4 regions of the uncultured Phascolarctobacterium sp. genome follow, and region 1 is predicted to be linked to each of the others. Evidence: riboswitches for the same ligand, from Rfam matches in the RefSeq annotation. Region 1 holds a riboswitch; each other region holds the start of a gene.

What was found. Region 1 has a riboswitch for cobalamin ahead of Q4G98_RS00310 (MotA/TolQ/ExbB proton channel family protein). Riboswitches for the same ligand answer to the same signal wherever they lie in the genome.
Region 2: it holds a riboswitch for cobalamin, as region 1 does, so the genes downstream of both, nikB (nickel ABC transporter permease) here and Q4G98_RS00310 (MotA/TolQ/ExbB proton channel family protein) in region 1, are expected to answer to the same signal.
Region 3: it holds a riboswitch for cobalamin, as region 1 does, so the genes downstream of both, Q4G98_RS09730 (TonB-dependent siderophore receptor) here and Q4G98_RS00310 (MotA/TolQ/ExbB proton channel family protein) in region 1, are expected to answer to the same signal.
Region 4: it holds a riboswitch for cobalamin, as region 1 does, so the genes downstream of both, Q4G98_RS09725 (TonB-dependent siderophore receptor) here and Q4G98_RS00310 (MotA/TolQ/ExbB proton channel family protein) in region 1, are expected to answer to the same signal.

Annotation. Positions count from the first base shown of each region.
Region 1 is NZ_CATWDQ010000001.1:83,762-88,077, reverse strand. It holds gene Q4G98_RS00320 (TonB family protein) at 1-424, opposite strand, end outside; gene Q4G98_RS00315 (biopolymer transporter ExbD) at 424-837, opposite strand; gene Q4G98_RS00310 (MotA/TolQ/ExbB proton channel family protein) at 837-1,454, opposite strand; cobalamin riboswitch at 1,648-1,819, opposite strand; gene Q4G98_RS00305 (ABC transporter permease) at 1,912-2,667, opposite strand; gene Q4G98_RS00300 (ABC transporter ATP-binding protein) at 2,657-3,502, opposite strand; gene Q4G98_RS00295 (ABC transporter ATP-binding protein) at 3,511-4,316, opposite strand, start outside.
Region 2 is NZ_CATWDQ010000002.1:214,613-218,928, forward strand. It holds gene Q4G98_RS02625 (M14 family metallopeptidase) at 1-475, opposite strand, end outside; gene Q4G98_RS02630 (MATE family efflux transporter) at 666-1,976, shown strand; cobalamin riboswitch at 2,031-2,156, shown strand; gene nikB (nickel ABC transporter permease) at 2,297-3,241, shown strand; partial or broken gene nikC (nickel transporter permease) at 3,243-4,077, shown strand; gene Q4G98_RS02650 (ABC transporter substrate-binding protein) at 4,172-4,316, shown strand, end outside.
Region 3 is NZ_CATWDQ010000014.1:10,345-14,660, reverse strand. It holds gene Q4G98_RS09735 (ABC transporter substrate-binding protein) at 1-754, opposite strand, end outside; gene Q4G98_RS09730 (TonB-dependent siderophore receptor) at 815-3,001, opposite strand; cobalamin riboswitch at 3,163-3,334, opposite strand; gene Q4G98_RS09725 (TonB-dependent siderophore receptor) at 3,468-4,316, opposite strand, start outside.
Region 4 is NZ_CATWDQ010000014.1:5,791-10,106, reverse strand. It holds gene Q4G98_RS09725 (TonB-dependent siderophore receptor) at 1-1,082, opposite strand, end outside; cobalamin riboswitch at 1,246-1,417, opposite strand; gene Q4G98_RS09720 (ABC transporter ATP-binding protein) at 1,829-2,500, opposite strand; gene Q4G98_RS09715 (ABC transporter ATP-binding protein) at 2,493-3,272, opposite strand; gene Q4G98_RS09710 (hypothetical protein) at 3,250-3,411, shown strand; gene Q4G98_RS09705 (ABC transporter permease) at 3,414-4,238, opposite strand; gene Q4G98_RS09700 (ABC transporter permease) at 4,235-4,316, opposite strand, start outside.

The sequences.
Region 1 (4,316 bases):
CCTCAGCACCAGCAATATTTTTACTTTGCTGAACAGCCCGCTCCACAGGCGCGGGATCATGGGGGGCAACCTGCTGCTGTTCGTATACCTGTTCCCTGCGGGTAGTTTTTTCTATTATATCATCAGAATTTATTGGATCAGCTTTCTGTGCTTCCTGTTTTTGCATAGAGTTTTGTTGCTTATTTTGCAACGCGGCAGCCTTCGCCGCAGCTAAATCTGCTGCCGTAGCGTCGGCAGGCTTCACGCCGCCACCGCCGCCACCACCGCCACCGCCGCCACCGCCAAAAACTGCAATCTCAACGATTTTATCATCTACCTGATTGGCAGCAAAAAGACCGGCAAACGCCAAAACAAGAAACACAAACAAATGAAAACCCAATGAACCAATAAACCCTATTTGGAATCTCTTTTTGGAGTCATCCATTATTCACCAGCTCCTACATCTGTTGCTAAGCCAAACCTTTGAACACCTGCACCCTTTAATCTATCCAGCAAAGTTATTACCTTACCATAATCCGCGTCTTTATCCGCACGAATAACGATCGAAAACCGGGGATTATTTTTCTGTTCCATTTTTGCCTGCATCGTTAAACTGGCAATATCAGTCTGTTTATCTCCAAGCCAGATACTGCCGTCTTTTTTTACAGAAACCGCAAACGTAGTCTGAGTATCAACTGCTGAATATTCGGCTTTAGGCAGCTTTATAGGAATTGTTTTTAAATCAACCATATACATCGTGCTGAGCATAAAAAACACCAGTAAAAAGAACATTATATCGATCATAGGTATGATCATTAATTCAGGTTGTTTAAGGCTTCTGCTATCACGCAGCTTCATTAGAGTTCACCTCTGCTTTCAGCCTCCAGCAAAGCCGAAAAGCACTGTTCCATATTTGTAATGGAAGTATCCAAACGCTGGGCGAAATAAGAATGCGCACATAATGCTAAAATAGCCACACATAAACCGGTAGCAGTCGCAATCAAAGCCTCACCAATACCACCGGTAATTGCCATCGGCTGTCCTTCCTGCAAATTGAAAATGCTGAAAGAACCAATCATACCAATAATTGTTCCCAATAATCCAAGCAACGGAGACATTGTAACAATAACACCCAAATAATGCAGTCGATTACGAAGCTTAGCGATCACAAGGCCAGCCTGGGATTCCATATAAGCAGAATGCCTTGCGCAATCTCCAGACATAGCCATAGTTTCCCGAACTATGCGCGCGCACTCACCTGCAGACTCTGACGCAAGCTGTAGAGCTCCTGCTACATCGCCTTGACCAAGTAAAGTACAAAATTCCTGAGTAAATAACGAACCAGAATCAGCAGTTTTATAATATAAATACCGCTCTATAGCTATAGTAACCACTATTATTGAACACAATAACAGTGGCCACATTACCAAACCGCCTTTATGAAAATACTCAATTGCTTCCTTGATTGCTTCCATCAAAATTGCCTCCTAAAATTTTTATATTAATATTAATAATACCAAATTTAATCAAGTTTGCCAATGCTAACCCGGCAAACAAATTCAAATTTAAAGATTTATTCTGATTTTATTTCCAAAAAATAATAACCTTTCCATGCAAGACAGAAAGGTTAGGCCTACTTTGTACTACCTGTTCCTGTCACTCGCTGGATTACAGTAGAAAAATCCAGGCAGTTCTTCTGACTCTGCTTCATCGCTCCCCTCGCCTTCCCAGTTTCCCAGTGGCACTAAGTGAGGTTTGCTCAACATTACAGCGGCGTGACCGTATTGGCTTCTAACCAATTTTTCTATTAAGTATTCACACCTGGATTTCCGCTTATTAAGTTTTGTTACTGATTGGAATTATATCACGTTAGATTAACATTTGCAATAAAAACCACTATATTTCAAAATAAAATACTCTAAAACCATCCTGCTATTCTTCTTTTTTCATTTGCAGCAAATGGCAGGCATAGGCAAAAAATATACTAAAATATACCAGCATGATAACTAGCCAATACCACTCGACCGGCATTTTGTTTGCAGCTGCTCTTAAAGCACTGCTGGCTGGCGTCAATGGTAAAATACTTAAAAATCCCTTCAATACTGCTGGAAACCCGTCCGCTTTAAAAAATGTGCCGCATAAAAAAGACATCGGCACCAAAACATAAGTACTGAAACTGCTCATCTCTTCATGGCTATTAATCGTCATAGCTGCCACTACTGCCAAAGATGCAAAAACAAAACAGTTAAGAATGAGTACCGGAATGAACCAGCCTCCCAAATATAAGTGTACGCCCAATAATTCGGCCATAACAACTATAACTGCTGAAGAAATCAATCCACGCACTGTTCCGGATAAGACTTTGCCAAAAACAAATGCAGCTCCTGAAATCGGAGAAATCAGATATGTTTCCAAAGTATGATGATAAATACGCGACATATTCAGCGGAGCTGCGATCGTATTAAAAGAAACATTCATAGAATTAAGAGCGATCATACCTGGAATAAGAAAGCTCAAATAACTGCCGCCATCTACAGACACATTTCTTCCCAAGCCTATTCCAAAAGCAAAAATATACAAAAAAGGCGTAATCATCCGTGAGCATAAAAATTTAAAAAATATCTTTTTGAATACTACCCAATCGCGCCAGAAAACGGTATAGACGTCATAAAAAAAATTACTGGTCATTTACTCGCCTCCCCGTTAATTCAATAAACACATCTTCTAAATTTGCTTCACGCACTATTGCATTCGTCTTCAGCACTGTTACATAAGCTGCAGCCTGTTCTCGGTCGTCAAAAAATTTATTAGTCATACCATCTGCTTCCATATGTTCAACAACGATCCTGCCAACTTTTTCCTTCAGCTTCTCCGGCTTGTCAATAGCTACAAGACGTCCTTTATTCATAATAGCCACACGTTTGCATAACTGGTCAGCTTCTTCGATATAGTGAGTAGTCAAAAGCACGGTCATACCATCTTCGTTCATTTTCCGAATCAAATCCCACATCTTACGCCGCACTTGCGGATCCAAACCAACAGTAGGTTCATCTAAAAATAAAATTTTAGGTTGATGTAAAAGTGCCATGCCAATCATCAAACGCCGCTTCATTCCGCCCGAATATCTTCTGGATTTATCGTCAGCTCTGTCTTTCAGTTCTACAAATTCTAAAATTTCATCTATCCGCCGCTCCATCACAGCTTTATTTTTCAAATGATGCAGTCTGGCCTGTAAAATCAGATTTTCCCGGCCTGTAAGATCCTGATCCAAACTCATATGCTGCGGCACAACGCCGATGAGTTCTTGAATTTTCTCCGTATCTTTTTCAATATCATAGCCGCATATCTTCACAGTTCCTGAATTTTTCCTGGAAAGCAACGTTAATATCCTGACAGTAGTAGTCTTTCCGGCTCCATTCGGACCTAAAAGGCCAAATATCTCACCGCTTTTGATTTCCATGTCGATGCCTGCTACCGCAATCCGGTCACCAAAACGTTTAGTTAAATTTTCTATGTTAATCATCAAATCACCTATTTGTCATCAGTCTGTTTTTGAGCATTATATAGATTATAATACAGACCGCCTCTTAACATCAAGGCCGAATGTGTTCCAATCTCCGCAACTTCACCATTATTCAAGACTATTATTTTATCAGCATTTTTTATTGTTGACATACGATGAGCAATAATAAGTGTAGTTCTATTCTCGGCCAATCTATCCAATGACTCCTGAATCAACTTTTCCGTGTGATTGTCTAAAGAAGAAGTTGCTTCGTCTAAAATTACGATGGGAGGATTCTTCAAAAATACTCGAGCAATAGCAAGGCGCTGTTTTTGCCCACCTGAAAGTTTTACTCCTCGTTCACCAATTTCAGTATCATACTTATCTGGAAGTTCCTCAATAAATCTATCAGCAGCGGCCAGTCTGGCAGCCATCTCTACTTCGCTTTGCGCTGCTTCTGGTTTTGCATATGCAATATTATGAATTACAGAATCTGAAAACAAAAAAACATCCTGCTGTACTATCCCTATATTACGGCGTAATTCCTGCTGTTTGTAGCGGCGTATATCAATCCCGTCAATCAAAATATGACCGCTGAGAGGCTCATAAAACCTTAGCAAGAGGCTTGCTATCGTTGTCTTTCCTGCACCTGTTTCACCAACAAATGCCACAGTCTGGCCTGGTGCTATTTTTAAATTGAAGCCTTTAATTACTTTTTTCTGATCAGAATAACCAAAGACCAAATTATCAAATTCTATCTCACCCTGTATTGCTTCACAAACAACAGTATTTTCCTGATCAACAATCTCCGGCTGCATTTCCATAATTTCGTAAA
Region 2 (4,316 bases), on a different contig from region 1:
CGTTGGGCAGACCTGGATAATAGACGTAAGGATATAGTTCTTCATGGATGTCCCCGCTGTGAAGATCTATATAAAAATCTGCCTGCGGGAAAAATTTTTGACTTAAAACATGAGCTATTTTTTGTGACAGCGTGCCGCCTGCAGCGCCGGGAAATTCACGGTTGAGGTTTTTGCCGTCTTCAGGGACGATAAAGGCGCTGCGCGCCCAGAAGCTGGGTGTATTGACAGGATGGATGATGATCAGGCAGCCGCTGATGTTTTGTGGTTCCAAATCACGAGCCAGTTCGATGGCTGCGGCAATGCCAGGATATTCACCGCCGTGGATGCCGGCAGTGATCAGCAGTGTCGGTCCGTCGCCTTGTCCATTGATAATGGTGACAGGCATATGGCAGGCGGTGCCGGGAACAGAGAGGAAAGTACGTGATTTTTGCCCGCGGCCAGCTTCCAGGCCGCAGATGTTTACCTTATCTGACATGGTTACAACTCCTTTATTTTAAGATAAATTTAATTTTGTAAATTTTGATACGATTATTTTAATTTTATTCTTGCTAATCAGTATAACATATGATAATATGTTCATACAATAGCTGTTATCAATTAAATTTAAGAGTGTTTTAGAATGACAGACAAAATGCTAAACCATATCAGTGAAGGGGATTGCAGCGGTGCGGACAGAGGTTTTGACAAACAGGGAATATTTGGGGCTCACGATCCCTTTTATGCTTTCGACAATGACGCAGCCTTTGATGGGGGCTGTTAATACTGCTGTGATGGGACAGCTGCCTGATCCCAAGTATATAGCTGCTGTAGCCTTGGGGGCGATCCTTTTCAACAATATTTACTGGTTTTTTGGCTTTCTGCGGGTCAGTACTTCCGGTTATGCGGCTCAGGCTCTTGGTTCCGGGGTCAGGGAAGAAAGCCTGCTGGCTTTTCTGCGGCCGCTGTTTATTGCGGTGCTTGTCAGCTGCGGCTGCATTCTTTTGCAGAAACCGATCCTGTCCGCTTATTTGGCTTTGGTTGCACCTGCTGCCGATGTGGCGGCGCTGTGTACGGCTTATTATGATATTCTGATCTGGGGCGCACCGCTGGTGTTGTTTAATTATGTGTCGCTGGGCTGGCTGATGGGGCAGACGAGGGTGCGGGCTTCGGTGTTTATGCAGGTTTCCAGTAATGTTTTGAATATGGCTTTAAGTATGTGGTTTGTTTTCGGGCTGCATTTCCATATTGAGGGAGTTGCCTGGGCGACGCTTCTGAGCCAGCTATACGGCGCTGTTGTTGGCTGCTGGCTGATGTATGTTTATGGCGATTTTGACTATAGGCATTTTGATTATAAAAAAGTTATCGAGCCAGGGAGTTTGTTAAAGATGCTTTCGGTGAACGCTAATCTGATGATCCGCACAGCCTGCCTGCTGACGGCGAATAATATCATTGCTGCTGCCGGCGCGGCTTTGGGGACTGTGGTGCTGGCAGCCAATGCGGTACTGTTTCAGCTGAAGGACATCATGTCCTATCTGGTCGACGGCATGGCCAACGGCGCGGCGATTTTTTCAGGGCGGGCTCTGGGCCAGAAAAACAGGGATTTATTCTGGCAGACCTTGCGGATGACTTATAAATGGCTGTTCGTACTGGTTGTGGTGCTGATGGCAGGCTTTGGCGCCAGCGGTATGTTCTGGATCAGGTGTTTTACAGATATTTCCGAGGTAGCGGCATTAGCCGGGGCTTACAGATATTATGTGCTGCTTTATCCTCTGATAGCCGGTATTGGCCTGGCGCTTTACGGTATGTTTACCGGCGCTACCTATACAGCTCCGGTACGCAATATGATGATGGCTGCACTGGCTGTATTTTGGCCTGCGGAACGGCTGTTGGTGCCTTTATACGGCAATGATGGCTTATGGCTGTCATATCTTTTATTTGTTGGTACTCAATCTTTAATATTATTTTTATCATTGAAAAAACTTAGAAAAAAGATTTAAAAAGTTATTTAAAAGTGTTTACTAAGTATATACTTTGTGTTAATATTGTTATAAGTTAATAATTTTATCAAAGGTGCCGCAAGGTTAAATCAGGGAAGTCCGGTGTAAATCCGGCACGGTCACGCCACTGTAAGCGCATATTGCGTAAGTCAGATCGCAGCCTTTGGTATTGCCATATCCGCGGGTGACGGATCAGCAGTTAGTTCTTAAAAATTGTATAGATGGAGTAGTATAATTATTCCGCTGTGCAAAAATTTTATGATCTCCTGCATCCGTGGTTCATGGCTGCAGGAGATTTTTTTGTGAGGAGATGGGAAGCATTGAAAAACAAACAGATTTGGAGCAGGCTTGGACAGATCCTGCTGGTGCTTTTAGGGATCAGCTTTTTGACTTTTGCTTTGGTGATGCTGTCGCCCGGTGATCCGGTCCGGCAGATGATCGCCGGTAATGAGGACATTATGGTCAGTCAGGCGGAGATAGAAGCGCTGCGGCATGAGCTTGGTTTGGACAAACCGTTTATTTTCCAGTATCTGGATTGGCTGGGGCGTGCTGTGCAGGGGAACCTGGGCTTTTCCTATATGGTCAAAAAGCCTGTTGTTGAAGAACTGATGCATTGTTTGCCGGCGACGATCTATCTTGCTGTGGCTTCGCTGCTGTTTATGCTGGTAGTATCGCTGCCTCTGGGCATTTATTCGGCGGTTAAGCGTAACAGCTGCTTTGATTATTTTGTCAGAGGTCTTACTTTTTTCGGTGTTTCAGTTCCTAACTTTTGGATGGGCCTGATGCTGCTGTGGATTTTTGGCTTACAGCTGGGCTGGCTGCCGATAGTAGGCGGCAGGGTAAGCCTGGAGACGATCATTTTACCAGCGGTGACGCTGGGAATAGCAATGGCGGCTAAATATACGCGGCAGGTGCGGGCAACTGTTCTTGAGGAATTACATCAGGATTACGTTGTCGGTGCCAGAGCCAGAGGCATGAGTGAGAGCTATATCCTTTGGCAAGAGGTGCTGCCGAACGCGATGCTGCCGCTAATGACGCTGCTGGGGTTATCATTGGGTTCCCTTTTAGGCGGGGCGGCTGTTATCGAAATAGTTTTTCAGTGGCCGGGATTGGGCCGTTTGGCTGTCGAGGCTATCACATATCGTGATTTTCAGCTGGTGCAGGGCGTTGTGCTTTGGATAGCGCTGATGTATATGGTGATCAATCTGTTGGTAGATATTTCCTATAATTATTTTGATCCACGCTTAAGAAAGGCAGGCAAGTAATATGGAAAATCTTATCAATGGTTTAAAAATGAATAGGCAATTTGCTGTTTCCAGCCTGCTGGTGCTGGCGCTGTTTTTGATTGCCGTAGCTGCGCCGCTGTTTTCGCCTTATGATCCTGTGGAAGCGACGATGAAGAACGCTTATCTGTCTGTCCCCTTGTGCCGAGCATATCTTTGGTACTGACAAGCTGGGGCGCGATGTGTTCAGCCGTATTTTGTACGGCGCCCGTTATTCTTTGAGCGGAGTCTTGCTTTTGGTTGCGGTGATATTTTTTGTCGGTACTTCTTTAGGAATTATTTCCGGTTATTACGGCGGCAAGGTCGATGCGGTGATCATGCGTATTTCCGACATGATGATCTCTTTTCCGGGTATGATCCTGGCGATAGCTATTGCAGGGATACTGGGCGGCAGCCTGGTCAACGCGGTCATTGCGCTGACTGTTGTCAGCTGGACTAAATATGCCAGGCTGGCCCGCAGCATGGTGCTGAAGATCAAAAAACGTGACTTTGTGGAGGCGGCGATAGTAAATGGCGGTAAACCGGCGCACATCCTTTGGCAGCATATCGTGCCGAATATCCTGCCGCTGATGGTCATTACGGCTGCGGCTGATATTGGCGCTATGATGATGGAGCTGGCCGGGTTGTCGTTTTTGGGCTTTGGCTCGCAGCCGCCGGCGCCGGAATGGGGCCTGATGCTGAACGAGGGCCGGCAACAGCTGCAGACTGCGCCCTGGCTGATGATTTTCCCGGGTCTGGCTATTTTTGTCACTGTTGTGATTTTTAACCTTTGGGGCGACAGCCTGCGCGACGTGCTTGATCCGCGGCAGGAAGACTGATGATGGTGGTTAGGTAAAATTTTATTATATACAAACGAGTTTGAAAGGGAGATGTATTATGAACAAAAGTATTAAATTTACAGCAGCAGCCGCAATGATCGGACTGCTGGCACTGGCAGCTGCCGGCTGCGGCGGTGGTGATAAAAAAGCTGCCGCGGCGAAGGATACTTTGAAATTCGGCGTTACTAATTTTGCCGATAATCTGGAACCGACAGATAACTTTTTCAGTTGGGTCGTTA
Region 3 (4,316 bases), on a different contig from region 1:
CACCGGCAGCGCCGACTTTGACGATAGCGTCTGGATTTTGCTGTACGACGGCCTCGATATTGATCTCCGTGCTTTTTGCATCACGAAAGATATTATCGGCATGGGCATATTCCAGCATCTCAAAAAAATAATCACCGGGAATAGTAGTGGTACCCCTGTTACGGTATTCGTAGTAAACAGTTTTTTTAGGAACATTTTTTAAAGCTGTTCTGATATACTGCAGTTTATCCTGAAAATAACTGATAAAGGCAGCTGCCTTCGCTTCCTGCTGAAAGATCTGTCCGGCCAAGGTATAAGTATGCTCAAACGCTGAGGTGTAATAAGCATCCATGACGATGACTCTGATGCCGAAGGGTTCCAACTTTTTAGCGGCATCCTGCCAGGCGCCGTTGCCGGTGAGGATCAGCAGCTGCGGCTGCAGTTCAATGATTTTTTCATAATTCAGGTCGTTCTGGCTTTTGCCGATGACTTGTTCTTTACTGAAAAATTCGCCGTAGGCCGCCTGATCCTGGTAGATGCCATAATCTACGCCGACTACTCTGTCTAAAACGCCGAGGGATTTGATGATCTCCATATTGTAGCGGTTGGCGACAGCGACTTTGGTAACCGTCTGGGGCAGACTCACCTGCCTGCCGATACTGTCGGTGATAACTGTATGCCTGTCAGAGTCTGCGTCCGTCGGATCATTGTTGCAGCCTGCGCATAGCAGCAGGCAGAAAATCAGCGGCAGGAACAGGATTTTTTTGATTAACATAGCGTTATTGCTCCTAAAACGAACTCAAGGAGATCGTATGATCTCCTTGGGAAAGTAAAATTACAGGTCGAACTGAGCGGAGAACATAAAGGTTCTGGGCATTGATAAACCAAAGGTGGATGAACCGCCTCGGCCCATCCAGTAGTCTTTATCAGTGAGGTTATAGCACATAGCACTGAACTTTACTGGAACAGTATTGATTTTTGTTTTGTAGTGTACTCCCAGGTCGAAGGTCACATAAGAGGGGATTTCGTATTTCCCCTTACTGCCGGTATCTTCAATGAAAGCCTTATCATTCCAAACAGCGCGGCCGACAATGCCCCAATTTTTATCAGGTGTATATTCTAAGCCCAGAACTCCGCTCCATTTAGCGGCGCCGGTTACAAACATACCGTCTTTTAAGCCTTCTTTAGTGTTTTCACGCTTGGCGTTAAGGTACATTAAGCCGCCTGTAGCAGTCCATTTGCTGGCCAGCTTACCATTTACAGTCAATTCCAGGCCTTTGTATCTGTTTTTACCGTCGTCCACTGTAGTCAGCTTATTGCCTGGCGCATCGATATCATATCTGTTGGCTTCGTCAATATCAAAATAGCTGAAGGTAGTAAGGATGCCGGCATTTGCATATTTGATGCCGATTTCAGTTTGCTTGCTTTTTACAGGATCAAGCGTAGCATTTTTATTGGTGTATTTATCGTCGTTTTTGACAACAGCACCTCTGGAAAAGCTTTCGGTATGTCCGGCGTAGAAAGCAAGATTATCAACCGGTTTATAAGTGATGCCGTAAGTAGGCAAGGTATTATTATTGGTAAAAGATTTTCCTCCGGTCAGGTTTTCAAAGTTTTCATGCTTACGGGAAGCGGCCAGCAGGAGTGACGCTTTGCCATATTCCAGAGTATCGGCAATAGTGATACCGACGTTGGTTTCTTCCCACTGTGGTTTGGCAGAGCCAAAATTTTCCAGTTGATAGTTATCAGGAAAGATAATACCGTCGTATAAATTGCCAAGAATCGTCCCTCCGTTAGGGTCGTATGATTTGCTGTTGTTCCAGTATTTGGCCCAGGAACGGTCGACTGCGAGTGCTAAATTGTGTTTTACGGCACCGGTCATTACTTTGCCGGCAATACCGATCTGCGCGTAGACGTTTTTCCCCGATTCATTTTGCTGATTGAATTGATTACCTGTAAAATTGCCGTTTTCATCAAATTTTAAAGCGGAACCCTGATTATCTTTATTGCCGCTTCTTCTGGATTGACCGAAATTGGCAAACCAGGACCAGTCCTCATTCATTTTTTGTTCATGGTTGAGGGTCATTAGATAACCGTGAACATATTTAGTGGTGCCGCTGAAATCATAGTTCTTTTTTGAATCCGGTGCTCCCGGTAGGGAATCGCCTTTGTAGGCAGTGGTTGGTTTGAATTGAAACCAGCGCTGGCCACCGTTGACCCGCAGGTCAAAATAGCCGGCAAACAGGTTGGTCGTGCTTTTTTCTCCTTTGTGGTCCAGATTGAAAAACAGGTTTTTTTCATTTTTTTCAGCACCCGGCAAAGAAAGGCCGCCGTCCATATATTCAGCGTTGACCCGCAGACCCCATTCACCGTTTTTGCCGAAGCGTCTGCCGATGTCGATATACTCGCCGGCATTACCTCTGCCGGAAAAGGTCTGCGTGTAGCTGGTGATCGGTTTGGCGGTTGCTTTTTTGGTAACGATATTGATCGTACCAGGAGCAGGCGTAGCGCCGCTGTTGGTACCGTTGTTAGACATGCTGACGCCGTTGACACCGGCGTTGGGGCCGGAGGTAATATCGATCCTGTCGATGATATGCGAAGGCGGGGTTGTGAATTGATAAAATAAGCTGGGGATACCGTTCAGCATCATGTGGTTGCCGTTCATATTGATACCGCGCATACTGAAGTCGGTATACATTGGTGAACTGGTGCTGGAACGTATCGAAGGATTGTTCTGCAGGACATTGGCAAGCGGTTGGCTGGGATCATCAAATAACGCTAATGTTTTCTGAGTCATGCTCATTTCCGAATATGGAATATCAAGTACGCTTTTGTCGCCCAGGATACCAAGCTTGGCCGTAGTACGAACCAAGCCGCCCGGCAGGGCGTCCCTGTCTGCTTCGACGATCACTTCGTCGAGGTCGTGCGTCATGGTTTCTTCGGCGCTGGCAGGCAACACGAAGCCAACGCTGGCAATAGTACATAATACTGCCATTGCTAAAAACTTTTTGTTTACATTCATCAAATAAACACTTCCTTTAAGTTTTTTATCTGTAATTGTGTTGACTGAGCTGTCCGAGTTTCGCGTGTCAAAACAATCAAGAACAAAAAAAGACGCTTTTCTGCACATAAAGACAGAAAAGCGTAAATAACTTTTGACGCTCTGACCTGTCGTTCGCAGGATGGAGTGGAGTGTAATCAGGCAGTTCTTCTGGCTCTGCTTCATCGCTTACCTCGTCTTCCCGGTTTCCCAGTGACGTTTTGAGGCTTGCTCGGCATTACAGCGGCGGGACCGCATCGGCTTTTAACCGATTTCTCTGTTAGGCAATAATGCACCTGATTATGAATATTCAATTAGCAAATAAAATACCTTGAAAAGATAAATAAAATTAACTTTTGTTTTGTATTATAGCACTTTGCCCCCCCCCCGCAAGCAAAAGTTTTCTGTAGACGTATAAAAAGAAGGGCCTTTTTAACTTTCAGCAGGCTCAGATGTCGAACTCGGCAGACATATAGATAGTTCTGGGAGTGGATGCATAGATCTGATCACCGCGCGATACCATCCAGTAATCTTTGTTAGCGAGGTTATAGCACATCAGTGATAATTTGGTGGGGATACTGTTGATTTTGGTTTTATAGGTCACGCCCAGATCGAAAGTCATATAAGAGGGCGCATAGAAATGTCTGCTGCTGTCAGTGTTATATAAAGGGCTGCTGCCAGTATACAAAGCCCGGCCGATAATGCTGAAGTTTTCGTCAGCCTTGTATTCCAGTGCCGCAGAACCGCTCCATTTGGGTTGTCCGGACTCCTGTACGCCATCTTTAGAGCCTTTGACGGTTTTTTCGTATTTGGCATCCATATAGGCAATGCCGGCCATTACGTTCCATTTGGAAGCGATAGCGCCGTTGAAGCTGAGCTCGATGCCGCGGTGCTTGACTTCGCCGTCCTGACGGAAGAAGTCTTTGCCACCGGCAGGATTAGTGACAGCGATATTATTGGCCTGCTTGATGTCGAACAAAGCCAGCGTCGTCAAAAATCCTTTGTTCAAATATTTTACGCCCAGCTCACTTTGCTTGGTTTTAGAAGGCGGCAGGATCTCGCCGGCATTTTCATAGGTGCTGCCGGCAACGGCGCCCAGGTCGAAATTCTCCGAATGGCTGCCGTACAGCATAATTTTCTCGTTGGGATTATAGGTCAGGGCATATGTGGGGCTGGTAGCGTCCGACGTGACCGAGGAAGTCGCCTGTCCGGTCGTAGGGCTGTAGGAGGTGGAAGTGCCCTGATGCTTATGCACGCCTAAAACGGCGCCCCATTTTTCATATTTCAGGCTGTCAAC
Region 4 (4,316 bases), on a different contig from region 1:
TAGGCTTTTTGCGGCGTCGCCGACGACTGGTAATTCAGGTCATAGTTGCCGGCGTCGTCTTTGATAGTGAAAGCGCTGTTTTGACCCATGACGTTTTTATTCAGCTTATTGTTGTTCAGGCCGCCGTTAAAGAAGAGCTTCCAGTCATCATTCAGCTTTTGTTCGTGGTTCAAAACCATGAAGTAGCCGTAAGCGCCTTTTTCCATACCGTCAAAGGCGTAATTTTTGCTGCCGTTGATAGTGCTGGGGAAATTTTTGACGTTAGGGCCGATCTTGAACCAGCGCATACCGTTTTTAATATCAATATCCCTGTACCCGGCCAAAAAGTTGGTAGTGCTTCTGTCATCGCGGTGGTCAAGGTTCATATAGATGCCTTTGGCTTTGATGTCGGTTTTATCAACAGAGGTTTCGCCGTTCAAAAGCTCGGTGTTGATCCGCAGTCCCCAGGCTTTGTCTTTGCCGAAGCGGCTGCCAAGATCCAGGTATTCGCCGAAGGAACCTTTGCCGGAAAAAGTTTGTTTGTAGCGGAACAGCGGCTGCTCGCCTGCTTTTTTGGAGATCAGGTTGATAATGCCGCCAGCAGTCGAGGATTCGTACTGGACGCCGCTGCCGCTGATACCGGTATTGGGGCCGGCGGTGACGTCGACCCTTTCAAAGGCCGCCATCGGCACGTTGAACTGCGTCAGCATCCCATGGACGCCATTGACGTACATACTGGTGCCGTTGGCCCGGAAGCCGCGGATAGTAAAATCGTTGTGCAAAACGCTGCCGGCCTGCCTGATAGCGGGGACGCCGACTAAAATATTATCTAAGGGCTGCGTCGGCCCGCCAAAAAGATCTAAAGTTTTGGCTGAGATATTTGTCTGGCTGAAAGGAACTTCCATAATACTTTTATCGCCTAAAATACCGATGCTGCCTTTGGTTTTGACAAAGCCGCCGGGCAGGGCATCTCTGTCGGCTTCGACGATGACTTCGTCCAGATCGTGCGTCAGTGTTTCTTCCGCACCGGCCGGCAGTACAAAGCCGACACTGGCAATGGCGCACAGCACGGCCATTGTCAAAAATTTTTGCTTCCCATTCATCTTGTTCAACACTTCCTTTTAGTTTTTTATCTGTAATTGTGTTGACCGAGCTGTCCGAGTTTCGCGTGTCAAAACAATCAAGAGCAAAAAAAGACGCTTTTCTGCGCCTAAAGGCAGAAAAGCGTAAAACGACTTACAACTCTCTGGCCTGTCGTTCGCAGGATGGAGCAGACTATGATCAGGCAGTTCTTCTGGCTCTGCGTCATCGCTTGCCTCGCCTTCCCGGTTTCCCAGTGGCATCGTGAGGTTTGCTCGGCATTACAGCGGCGGGACCGCATCGGTATTGCACCGATTTCTCTGTTAGGCAATAATGCACCTGATCACTTATATTAGATTAAATAGAAATTTATAAGCTGTTGAAAATTTAAATTACGTGATGTATTATAGCATTCGTCACATTCCTTAGCAAGTAAAAGTTTTTAATAAGAATGTTATAACAACTTTAAAGCAATATATATAAGCATAAAAGAAATTAAAGCTGGCGCTGGTTTTGCTGCTGCTGCTTGCTTAGTGCATAACAGCATGGTTTTTTAAGAAACGTAGAGCATATATCCTATTGGGAATAAATACTTGCCTGTCTGATGAAAATATTAAACTTTCGCTTTGTATTATAGCATTTTGCCCCCCCCCCGCAAGCAAAAGTTTTCTGTAGACGCATAATTTGAAAAATTAACAGTTAAAGGGCAAAAAAATACAGCGTCCGGGTTGACCGGACACTGTGGTAAAATTGTTAGGTGATATATTTGTCAAACGAGTTTGCCGCCGCGCATTTGCAGCTGACGGTCACACATATAACGGATCACATCGTGATCGTGGGAGATAAAAAGAAAGGCCATCTGCTGCTGTTGTCGGATACTTTTTAACAAATGCAGGATCTGCGCCTGCACGGAAATATCCAGCATCGAGGTCGGCTCGTCTAAAATCAGCAGCTGCGGTTTGAGCAAAAGTGCCCGGGCGATGCTCAGGCGCTGTACTTCGCCGCCGCTGACCTGATGCGGATAACGGTCCAGCAGTGCTGGTGACAGCTTGACTGTTGACAGGGCAGATTCAATGATCTCGCTGTTGTCAGGCAGCCCGAAGATCTGCAGTGGTTCACGCAGGCTGGCGCCTAACTTCAGCAGCGGGTCAAAAAAGCTTTCTGGCCGCTGCGAGATAAACTGTACCTGCTGGCGAAAGGGTTTCAGCTGTGCCTGTGACAGCGTGGTCAGGTCCTGCGACCGGAAGATGATCCGCCCGCTGTCTGCCGGCAGCAGCCGCAGCAGGATTCGTGCCAGCGTGCTTTTGCCGCAGCCGCTGGGGCCCATCAGTCCCAGCGCTTCGCCGGACTGGATCGTAAGGCTGCAGTTTCGCAAAACGTCGTAGTGCTTGCCGCTGCTGCGGTCCCAATATTTTTTGGAAATGTCTACAGCTTCAAGCATAGAGGAAGCACCTCACTTTCGCAGTGCCGCTGTCATAGACCGGCGGCACTGCCTGCAGGCAGCGTTCATGGCAGCTGGCGCAGCGCGGCGCAAACCGGCAGCCGGGCAGTTCCTCCTGCGGTAACGGCGGCAGTCCCGGCAAGGGCTGAAAGCCGTTTTCCGGCAGGGCGGCCAGAAAGGCCTGCGTATAGGGATGCCGCGGGTCTGTGAGGACCTGAGGGCCGTATTCGACGATCTGTCCGGCATACATCACGGCGATGTTGGCACAGATAGAGCGTGCCAGCTGCAGGTCGTGGGTGATGATGAGCATACCCAGCTGCTGGCCGGTTTTTATTTTCTGCAGATTTTCATAAACAACGCCGCAGGCTGTTTCGTCCAGTCCTTTGGTCGGTTCATCGGCCAAAAGCCAGTTGGGAGAGCAGCAAATGCTCATGGCACACAGTACGCGTTGCAGCATACCTCCCGAAAGTTCGTGCGGATAGGCGGCAAGCACGCGTGCGGCGTCAGGTAGTCCGAAGAAGTCCAGCAGCTGTTGTTTGCGCTGATCGGTTTTATCCCTGATCCCGGCGGTCTGCAGAATGTCGTCAAACTGTCTGCCGATACGGCGCAGCGGGTTGAGAGAGTCGCCGGGATTTTGAGGTATGAGGGCGATTTGCTGACCGTAAAAACCGGGCAGGGCAGTGTTGTCTGCCAGAATATCCGTGCCGCGGTAAAAGATGCTGCCGCTGCGGGTGACATAATCAGGCAGGATGCCTAAGACTGCCTGCCCCAAAATCGCCGATGATCCCGGTGATCTGGCCGTGGCGGAAACAGATGTCGACGCCGTCGACGGCCCTAACCAGGCCGCCGGGAACGGGAAAGTGCACGTACAGCTGCTGCAGCGTCAGGTCAAGCGTGGCTGTGGAGTTTAAAGTTACCATTTGCGCACCTCGCTAAAGCGTACATCCAGCCTGTCACGCAGAAATTCGCCCAGATTGTTGATGGCATAGATCAGGAAAAAGATGCAGGCGCCGGGAATCAAAATCAGATGCGGCGAACTGCGGTAATATAAAACGGCGTCGCTGACCATCACGCTCCAGTCAGGCGTCGGCGGCTGTACGCCCAGGCCGAGAAAGCTGAGTCCGGCGATAGAGAGGATGCCGCGGCCTACCCTGATCGTGAAGAGGATCAGCAGCTTGTTGACGATATTGGGAATGATGTGGCGCAGCAGCAGCCGTCGGTCGCCGCAGCCCAGACAACGCAGCCCTTCGATGAAAGGCTCTTCTTTAAGCTGCATCACTTCGGCGCGCACGATGCGGGAAAAACCGGCCCAGGAGGTGATGACCAGCGCCAGCACCAGACTTTTGATGCTGGGACCGAAAATGCCGGCGATAGCGATCATAAAGCAGCTGCCGGGGATACCCTGAAAAATATTGCTCAGGATCGTGAAGAAAAGATCCAGCTTGCCGCCGTAAAAACCACAGCAAAGACCGATCACAAGTCCGACGCCAAGCGAAAGGACCGCAGAGGCCAGTGACAGCAGGATCGAGGCCCGGCCGCCGTAAAGGATGCGGCTGAACATATCGCGCCCCAGTGCGTCCGTACCAAAAAAATGCTGCCAGGAGGGCGGCTGCAGCCGGCTTGCCATATCCGGCTCAAAGGGATTGTGAGTTACCAGGAGCGGGGCCAGCAGGCTGGTGCCGATGATGAGCAGCAGGAGGCCGGCGGCGCAGTAAAATTGCAGGTTTGATTTTTTCATGACCGCTCACCCAGCTTTACCTTGGGATTGAGATAGGCGATCAGCAGATCGACCGCCACCATTACCAGGATCAGAGTG